One region of the Leuconostoc sp. XM4 genome, then DNA from elsewhere that is predicted to be linked to it. Evidence: predicted binding sites of a transcription regulator. Region 1 holds the regulator's gene; each other region holds the start of a gene.
What was found. Region 1 encodes HrcA, which represses chaperone genes, less so after heat shock. Its sites were predicted from a motif close to TTAGCACTCNNNNNNNNNGAGTGCTAA; they were not measured.

Region 1 (3,218 bases):
TTATCAAAGTCATCACCACCAAGATGAGTATCACCGTTTGTTGACAAAACTTCAAACACGCCATCTCCTAATTCAAGGATTGACACATCGAATGTTCCACCACCTAAGTCATAGACAAGAATTTTTTCATCCTTATCTAGCTTGTCCAAACCATAAGCCAATGCGGCAGCTGTTGGTTCGTTAATGATACGTTCTACTTCCAGACCAGCAATCTTACCGGCATCCTTAGTAGCTTGACGTTGTGCGTCGTTAAAGTAGGCAGGAACTGTGATAACAGCTTTTTCAACCTTTTCACCTAAGTAATCTTCAGCATAGCCCTTAATATATTGCAAAATCATTGCTGAAATTTCTTGTGGTGTGTAGTCTTTACCATTGGCATTAACTTTATAACCAGCTTCACCCATGTGAGACTTGATTGAAATAATCGTGTCTGGGTTTGTAATTGCTTGACGCTTTGCAACATCACCCACTTGACTTTCGCCATTTTTAAATGAGACAACTGAAGGTGTTGTACGACCACCATCTGGATTTGTGATGATCTTTGGTTCGCCACCTTCAAGGACAGCAACAGCTGAGTTTGTCGTTCCTAAATCAATACCAATAATTTTTGACATAAATATTTTCTTCCTTTACTTTAAAATCATTTTCATCTTTTTAAGGTGTGGTATCTCATCGATTGAATCACCATGCAAAATCGTTCTTATTTCGCCACTGAAACCATTGCTGGTCGAATTACGCGGTCTTGTAATATGTAACCCTTTTGCAAAACTTGTGCAATCTGGTCAGATTCAACTTCATCTGACTCAACACTTTGAATTGCTTGGTGCTTAGTTGGATCAAAAGATTCACCAATTTCACCCGTTGACGTAATACCATTGTCTGTTAAAGCTTGATTTAACGTCTTAAGTGTCATCTCCACACCTGTTTTAATTTGCTTTGACACTTCATCGTTAGCTTCAACTTGAAGGGCTCTTTCCAAATTATCAACGGCTGGCAATACTGCACTGGCTAATTTTTGTCCATCATACTTGCGTACATTTTGTAGTTCACGCGCATTACGCTGTTGTATATTTTGAATTTCTGCTTGTGAACGTAATAATTTTTCTTCGAGGTTGTTAACTTGCTCTGTTAGCTTATCAATTTCCGCTTGTTTCGGATCAGGCTCCACCTGCAAATCATCAGCTTCAGATTCAATTTCTTCGGTCAAATTTTCATCAGTTTGATCAGAAATGTTCCTATCTTCTACAACTTCTTCGTTTTTTTCTGTCACAAGTGTGACCTCCTAGCTATGTATATTCAATCATTTTGCGACTTAACGCTTCACCAAACGCGTCTGTAAGCAACGTATTGGTACTATATGACATAGGAATTGGACCAAGTAAAGCAATAATACCACTTCCTTGATTTGGTACCAAAAATCCACGCGTAATCAAGCTGAACTCTGAAAGTAATGGCTCGCCAATCTCACGTCCAATTTTAACTTGAACATCTCGTGTTGGCGAAGCAATTTGTCTAACATCCTCAGCATTGTTCAAAAATTCCAACAGAGGCTTCACATCAGCGATATCTGTTTCTTTACTAAAGTCTAGAACATTCAATCGGCCGCCAATATGGACGTTATCTCCGTTCGATCGTGCTAACACGTCGCCAAATAGTTGCAAAAAAGCTGCCGGCGTTTTAATCATGCGACTCATTTGCGTAGGCAACTCATCAGACTGCATCATACGCAACACATCATTAACCGGTCGACCGACCATCTGATCATTGATGTATGCAACCATACTTTCTAACGATTCAATCGCCATTTCATTTGGTAATTTAAATGTCTGGCTAGTCACTTTACCATCATTAGTAACCAATACTGCAATCAGCTGATGGCCCTCCAATGGAACCAATCGAAATCCCGAAACTTTAATATCAATTCGCCTTGGCTTCAAAATTAACGCAGTATAACCAGTTAAATTTGATAAAGTCCTAGCTGTTTCGTCTAGCAAATCATCTATCTCATGGAAGTTTCCACGGAATGATTGAATGACCGCTTGTACATCGCGATCAGTCGCTCTGCGTGTCATCATCAGGTGATCTAAATAATAACGATACCCTTCGTATGATGGTACTCGACCAGCAGAAGTATGCAATTTTTTTATAAGATCATCGGATTCTAGCGCTGCCATTTCATTACGAATCGTAGCAGAGCTAATTTTAATATCTAGATGTTCTTGTAGACTTTTTGAACCAACCGCATGCTCACGCTGTGTATACTCATAAATAATGGCGGTTAAGATTAACTTTTGTCGTTCTGTTAGCGCCATATTATCGACTCCTTTTAGCACTCACTATATCTAACTGCTAACACTTATTATAATACACTATTTGAGAAATAATGCAAGTCTTTTTAGCACTCTTTTTATAAGAGTGCCAAAAAACTGTATTTTATAATTTTGTATTAAAATAATGCCTTGTTTGTCTTGCATCTTCATTAAGTTGATCTATCAGTGCTTGAATGTTTTCAAATTTCACTTCACCACGCAGATAATGACACCATTGTATCTGAACAAACTCACCATATATTTCTTCTTGATAATCTAAAATGTTAATTTCAACTGTGATTGGACGAGCATCACCAAACGTCACATTGCGTCCGATGCTAGCCATTCCTAGATACCAAGTATCATATACTTTTATTTTTACAGCATAGATACCAATACCAGGCAGCCATTCCTCTTCAGGTGTTTGTATATTGGCAGTTGGGAAGCCTAATTCACGGCCTCTAGCTTCGCCATGGACGACTATACCTGATGTCGAATGGACACGACTAAGCTGCTGTGCGGCGCCATCTACGTTCCCCTGATCTAACATAGATCGAATTGTTGAAGAAGAAACTTTCTGATTATAATCATCAAATTCAGACACAGTAATAACATCAAAGCGATTAGTTGCATATGTTGCTAAATGTAGCATATCACTATCCGTTCCCGCTGCACCATACAAATGGTCGAATCCTGCTACCACCGTAACAGGGTTTAATTGCATGACCACCTCATCTACAAACTGTTGACCACCTAATTTAGCAAGTTTAGAAGTAAATTGCATAACATAAACCCGATCAATACCTAGCTGGCTCATGATGGACTTCTTTTTGGCTAATGGTGTTAAATAACGCAGTGGTTTTTTCAACGTCTGAAAAGCTACAATTGGATGTGGATCATAGGTCAACA
Region 2 (3,218 bases), 400 kb from region 1:
GCCCCTAATACGTTACAGAGTAACTTAGACAGTTTGATTCCTGGGTTGATGGGACTCTTACTGACATTCTTGGCAATGTGGTTGTTGAAGAAAAAAGTATCACCAATCGTTATGATTATTGGTATCTTTATCTTTGGTATCGTAATGCATGCCTTAAACATAATGTAATAGCATTCATGTTAAAAGTGCTTGTCAATCTGGCAAGCACTTTTAATGGTACATAGAAAATAATAGGGGAACATATTCATGGTACAGTCTTTAAACGCAAAAGCAGAATATACAACGCAAGGCATTTCTTATCTAGGTATTGGGGCGAAGTATGGTAAGATTTTAGTAGGAGATCAGGCGTTCGAGTTCTTTAATGATAATAATGTTGAAGATTATATTCAAATTCCTTGGAAAAACATAAGCGCTGTCTACGTACACGTCACAGGGAATCGAGTTAGTCGCCGATTTAAAATTAAAACAGATAAAATTGATTTAGATTTTTCTGCTAAGTCGTCGGGCAGTTTACTTAAAGTGATGCGTGAGCATCTAGGAAACGACAAAATATTACGAACTGCATCCTTATGGGATACTATTCGGTCACGATTCAAACGCAAATAAATGAATGCCACAAACAATGAGGATATTAAATGAAAATACTTAAAAACTATCAAGCACTACGTTATATTGTTATTGTAATGGCACTCGAAATCGTAGCAATCAGCATTAACTTTTTTTATGCACCGGCAAAAGTTGCTGCTGGTGGCGCAACTGGATTGGCTATTTTAATTAACGAATTGGTGGGTTTTGATCGAGCAGCTACTGTGTTGATCGTCAATTTGATTATGATTGTTTTGGCAGCTGTTTTTTTGGATCGTGGTACCACAGCGCGAATTGCTTTTGGCAGTATTGTTTTGCCGGTGTTATTGAAAGTTACACCAAGTTTTCAAGTTTTACAAGATCGAACCTTTGCGGTGCTTGTTGGTGGTAGTATTTTTGCTGTTGGTGTAGCATTGCTTTATCGAATTGATGCTTCTAGTGGTGGAACTGCAGTGCCTCCGATGATTTTTAAGAAGTATTTTCGCATTTCACCAGCTTTATCTCTGCTGGCAATTGATACAGTTGTTTCGTTAGGGAACTTGGTAACGCAAGGGTTAGAAGCACTGATTTTGGCGCTTTTTTCATTAGTTATTACTGCGGTTGTGATGAACTATATCGAAACTGGTTTGGATCGTCGTAAAATGGTCTACATTACAACAAATGATCGCATTGATGATTTGAAAAAATATTTGCTCGATGGTGACAAGGGCTTCACAATTATGGATGTTCGTGGCGGTTATATGGGTGATGGACGTGAAATGTTGATGGTGGTCCTTGATAATCATGAGTATAATCATTTTTTGCGTGGCATTCATCAAGTTGATCCGGAGGCTTTTACGATCGCTTATGATATTTCTGAGGCGCATGGAGGGACTTTTCTTTGATGACGTGACAACTAGATCACGTCTTTTTTGTTGACATTTTTGATGATAGTGTTATACTTAAAATTGTAATTAGCACTCATGTTTAAAGAGTGCTAAAAAAGAAAATCTCGGAGGTATGAATCCATGTTGAAGCCATTGGGTGATCGTGTGATTATTGAAGTAACGGAAGCTGCAGAAGAAACTGTCGGTGGGATTGTTTTGGCAAGTAATGCCAAGGACAAGCCTGTTACTGGTAAAGTTGTAGCTGCGGGTACGGGTTATGTCTTAAATGATGGCACAGTCCGTGATTTGACAGTTAAAGTCGGTGATGAAGTCTTGTTTGATAAGTATGCAGGACAAGAAGTGTCATTTGAAGGGCAAGATTACTTAGCATTGCACGAAAAAGACATAGTTGCAGTTGTCGAATAATTATCAAATCAAAGGAGATATTTAAATCATGGCTAAAGAATTAAAGTTTTCAGAAGATGCACGTGCAAAGATGAAGGCCGGTGTTGACAAGTTAGCTGATACAGTTAAAACGACTATTGGACCAAAGGGTCGTAATGTTGTTTTGGAACAATCATATGGTGCACCAACCATTACCAATGATGGTGTAACAATTGCTAAAGCAATTGAACTAGAAGACCATTTTGAAAATATGGGCGCTAAGCTTGTCGCTGAAGTTGCTTCAAAGACAAATGATATCGCAGGTGATGGTACAACAACCGCTACTGTTTTGACTCAAGCAATTGTCGGTGAAGGTTTGAAGAACGTGACTGCTGGTGCCAACCCAGTTGGGATTCGAACAGGCATTGAAAAAGCAACTGCAGCAGCCGTTGCAAAGCTGCATGAAATGTCACACACAGTTAATACTAAAGATGAAATTGCTCAAATTGCATCAATTTCAGCCGCCAATGAAGAAGTTGGTGAATTGATTGCTGAAGCAATGGATAAAGTTGGTAATGACGGTGTGATCACCATTGAAGAATCAAAGGGTATCGAAACAACACTTGATGTTGTTGAGGGTATGCAATTCGATCGTGGTTACATGTCACAATACATGGTGACTGACAATGACAAAATGGAAGCTAACCTAGATAATCCATACATCTTGATTACTGATAAGAAGATTGGTAACATTCAAGATATTTTGCCAGTATTGCAAAGTGTTGTTGAACAAGGACGTGCTTTGTTGATCATTGCTGATGATATTACCGGTGAAGCCTTGCCAACATTAGTTTTGAACAAGATGCGTGGTACATTCAATGTTGTTGCGGTTAAGGCACCAGGATTTGGTGATCGTCGTAAGGCACAATTGGAAGATATCGCTATCTTAACTGGCGGTACAGTAATTACTGAAGATCTTGGTTTGAATTTGAAGGATGTTACAATTGATCAACTTGGTCAAGCTTCAAAGATTAACATCACAAAGGATAACACAACAATTGTTGAAGGTTCAGGTGATAAGGGTGCTGTCGCATCTCGTGTTGACACAATCAAGCAACAAATTGCTGAAACAACTTCTGATTTTGATCGTGAAAAGTTGCAAGAACGTCTTGCAAAGTTGGCTGGTGGTGTCGCTGTTATTAACGTTGGTGCAGCCACAGAAACTGAATTGAAAGAACGTAAGTACCGCATTGAAGATGCTTTGAATGCAACGCGTGCTGCTGTCGAAGAAGGTTTCGTTGCCGGTGGTGGTACAGCCTTGGTGAATGTTATTGCTGCTGTTTCAGCTTTGTCAGAAGAAGGCGACGTTCAAACTGGTATCAA
Region 3 (3,218 bases), 790 kb from region 1:
CTTGCACTGGTTCTTGAATTGATGTGGCTACATCTTCAGCGGTAACATCAATTGTCTTAGGCAAACCAGTCAATAAGTCACGACCTCTGACTGTAGCATTTGGTAAGGTACGTGCTAAAGCTAGTGATGCAGCACCAATTTCGATTTTGAGTCTTTCAGCTGTCGGCTCACCAATGGTAACATTATATTTGTTACGAACAAAATTAGCAATTGCTTCGTCCAGCTTGTCTCCGGCTATACGGATTGAACGGCTTGAAACAATTCCACCTAATGAAATTGTCGCAACATCAGTCGTTCCGCCGCCCATGTCAACAACCATTGATCCAGTAGGATCCATAACTGGTAACCCAGCACCAACCGCTGCGGCAAAAGGCTCCTCTATAACATAAGCGTCACGCGCGCCAGCAACACGAGCAGCATCAATAACAGCACGTCTTTCAACAGCTGTTACACCTGAAGGTACGCCAATCGTTACATAAGGTTTGCCAATACGTCCGCCAAGTGCTTTTTGCAAATAGTAACGAATCATTGCAACGGTTGTATCATAATCGGCAATAACACCGTCACGCATCGGACGAATAGCAGCGATACTTGCAGGTGTTCGGCCTAACATGTCTTTAGCTTCAGAACCTACAGCAACGACTTCATTGGTTTGTGTATTACGCGCAACTACTGATGGTTCACGCAATATGATGCCACGACCTTCGATATATACATATGTGTTAGCGGTACCCAGATCGATACCAACATTTTTTTGTCCAAATGAAAATGCCACTGTACTGCCCCTTATCGTGTTACGACTGCAATTGCAACACATTTAAATTTTACTTAACTTATAATATTGTAGCATAAAACTGGTTTAATTCGCACATCAATTTGAGCGAACATATGTAACTTTACCGTGAGCGTGAGCAATACCACGAATAGTATTCTGATATGCGAAATTTGCCCATGCCTTTTGAAATTCCGGAAATACTGCTGGTGTCACTTCAATTTCGTCTATTTTCCCATCACGCAAATCATTTAATGCTTGTGTATAATCCATAATTCACCTCATAGACAGTATAACATTTTTAAAATTAGCACTCTACTTTAACGAGTGCTAATTTTAATTGCATTTTTCTTAAATCGTGCTATAATTAAAGCATAACCTACAGAAAGGAATCGTGTGCAATACTATGGTGAAATGCAATAACTGTATTCCATGGTGCTTCACACTAAGTAAAAGATATGGCACAACAAGATTCGTTTGGTTTTGGTAATTTAGATGAAATGTTTCGCGCAATGAATGAACAAATGGCGCAAGCACAAGGACAACAAAATACACAAGCACAAAAAAATAATAATGGTAATAAAAAAAGACGCTTACTTGATGAGTTTGGTATTAATTTAACCAAACAAGCTCGCGACGGAAAGCTCGACCCTGTTATTGGTCGAGATAACGAAGTTGCTCGCACAATTGAAATTTTAAATCGTCGTACAAAGAATAATCCAGTACTAATTGGTGAACCTGGTGTTGGTAAAACAGCTATTGTTGAAGGCCTAGCGCAAGCTATTGTGGCTGGAAAGGTGCCTGAAAAGTTACAGCATAAAGAAGTTATTCGTTTGGAAATGTCGGCCTTAGTTCAAGGTACGAGCATGCGTGGTCAATTCGAAGCACGGATGCGTGAATTAATGAAAGAAGTTACGAACAGCGATGATGTCATCTTGTTCATTGATGAAATTCATGAAATTATGGGTGCCGGAAATGCTGAAGGTGGTATGGATGCAGGTAATATTTTGAAGCCTGCCCTAGCTCGTGGTGAGTTCCAATTAATCGGTGCAACAACTTTAAATGAGTATCGAAAAATTGAAAAAGATGGTGCTATTGCCCGTCGTTTCCAGCCAGTGCAAGTCGAAGAACCTTCTAAAGAAGAAACTATCACGATTTTAGAAGGAATTAGTGAACGGTATGAAAAGTATCACTATGTTACGTTCAGTGATTCTGCCCTTCAAGCAGCTGTTGAACTATCTGATCGTTACATTCCAGAAAGATTCCTACCGGATAAAGCAATTGATTTACTTGATGAAGCTGGCTCACGTAAAAATTTGACAATGAAAGTTGCGGACCCCAAAACTATTCAAGTGAATATCGAAGCAGCTGATAAATTAAAGCAAGAAGCAATTGATAAAGAAGATTTTGAAAAAGCAAGCTATTGGCGTGATCAGGTAAACCAACTTGAGTCACAAAAGGCACAAGTCGAGGCTCACCCCGAAATGTCGAAGCCACAAACAGTAACAGAGCAAGATATATTAAAAATTGTTGAAGATAAAACTGATATTCCGGTCGGAGCTTTAAAAGAAAACGAGGCTAATCAACTAAAAGATTTGGACAAAAACTTATCGAAACATGTTATTGGTCAAGATGAGGCAGTAGAAAAACTAGCCAAGGCGATTCGCCGTAATCGTATTGGTCTAACAAAATCTGGTCGTCCAATTGGATCATTCCTATTTGTCGGGCCGACCGGTGTTGGTAAAACTGAAACTGCCAAGCAATTAGCTAAGGAAATGTTTGGTAGCAAAGATGCAATGGTTCGTTTCGACATGTCAGAGTACATGGAAAAACATACCGTTTCTAAAATGATTGGTGCTCCTGCCGGTTATGTCGGTTACGAAGAGGCTGGTCAATTAACAGAACAAGTTCGCCGTCGTCCCTACTCACTGGTGCTCTTTGATGAAGTAGAAAAAGCACATCCAGATGTAATGAACATGTTCTTACAGATTCTTGATGATGGCCGTCTAACTGATGCACAAGGTCACATAGTGAGTTTCAAAGATACTGTCATTATTATGACTTCTAACGCTGGTTCAACAGACACAGGAAATACACCTGTGGGATTCGCCCAAGTTGATCAACAAAATCGTTTGATGCAACGTTTGGAAAATTATTTCCGTCCAGAGTTCTTGAACCGTTTAGACGATATCATTGATTTCCAACCTTTGTCACAAGATCATCTACTAAAAATTGTCGACTTGTTATTGACTGATATGAATGATAACTTGTCTGACAACGATTTGCACATTGATTTAAGCACTGCTGCTAAGCAGAAATTAGTGGAGCTCGGTTATGACCCTGCAATGGGTGCTCGACCTCTCCGTCGTGTCATGCAAGATAAAATCGCCGATGGTATCGCCGATTTCTATTTAGAACACCCAGATGTTCATCATTTGCAAGCTGA

Region 2: groES (co-chaperone GroES) is a predicted target of HrcA. The motif match lies at 1,539-1,565, and genes of this name have one in related genera.
Region 3: RHP64_RS02815 (ATP-dependent Clp protease ATP-binding subunit) is a predicted target of HrcA. The motif match lies at 1,080-1,106, and genes of this name have one in related genera.

What each region holds. Positions count from the first base shown of each region.
Region 1 covers NZ_CP134507.1:1,324,373-1,327,590, forward strand. The annotation lists gene dnaK (molecular chaperone DnaK) at 1-614, opposite strand, end outside; gene grpE (nucleotide exchange factor GrpE) at 701-1,270, opposite strand; gene hrcA (heat-inducible transcriptional repressor HrcA) at 1,287-2,312, opposite strand; gene ribF (riboflavin biosynthesis protein RibF) at 2,434-3,218, opposite strand, start outside.
Region 2 covers NZ_CP134507.1:1,729,234-1,732,451, reverse strand. The annotation lists gene RHP64_RS08770 (PTS system mannose/fructose/sorbose family transporter subunit IID) at 1-168, shown strand, start outside; gene RHP64_RS08765 (DUF956 family protein) at 247-606, shown strand; gene RHP64_RS08760 (YitT family protein) at 636-1,469, shown strand; gene groES (co-chaperone GroES) at 1,593-1,877, shown strand; gene groL (chaperonin GroEL) at 1,906-3,218, shown strand, end outside.
Region 3 covers NZ_CP134507.1:536,164-539,381, reverse strand. The annotation lists gene RHP64_RS02825 (rod shape-determining protein) at 1-775, opposite strand, end outside; gene RHP64_RS02820 (hypothetical protein) at 872-1,045, opposite strand; gene RHP64_RS02815 (ATP-dependent Clp protease ATP-binding subunit) at 1,231-3,218, shown strand, end outside.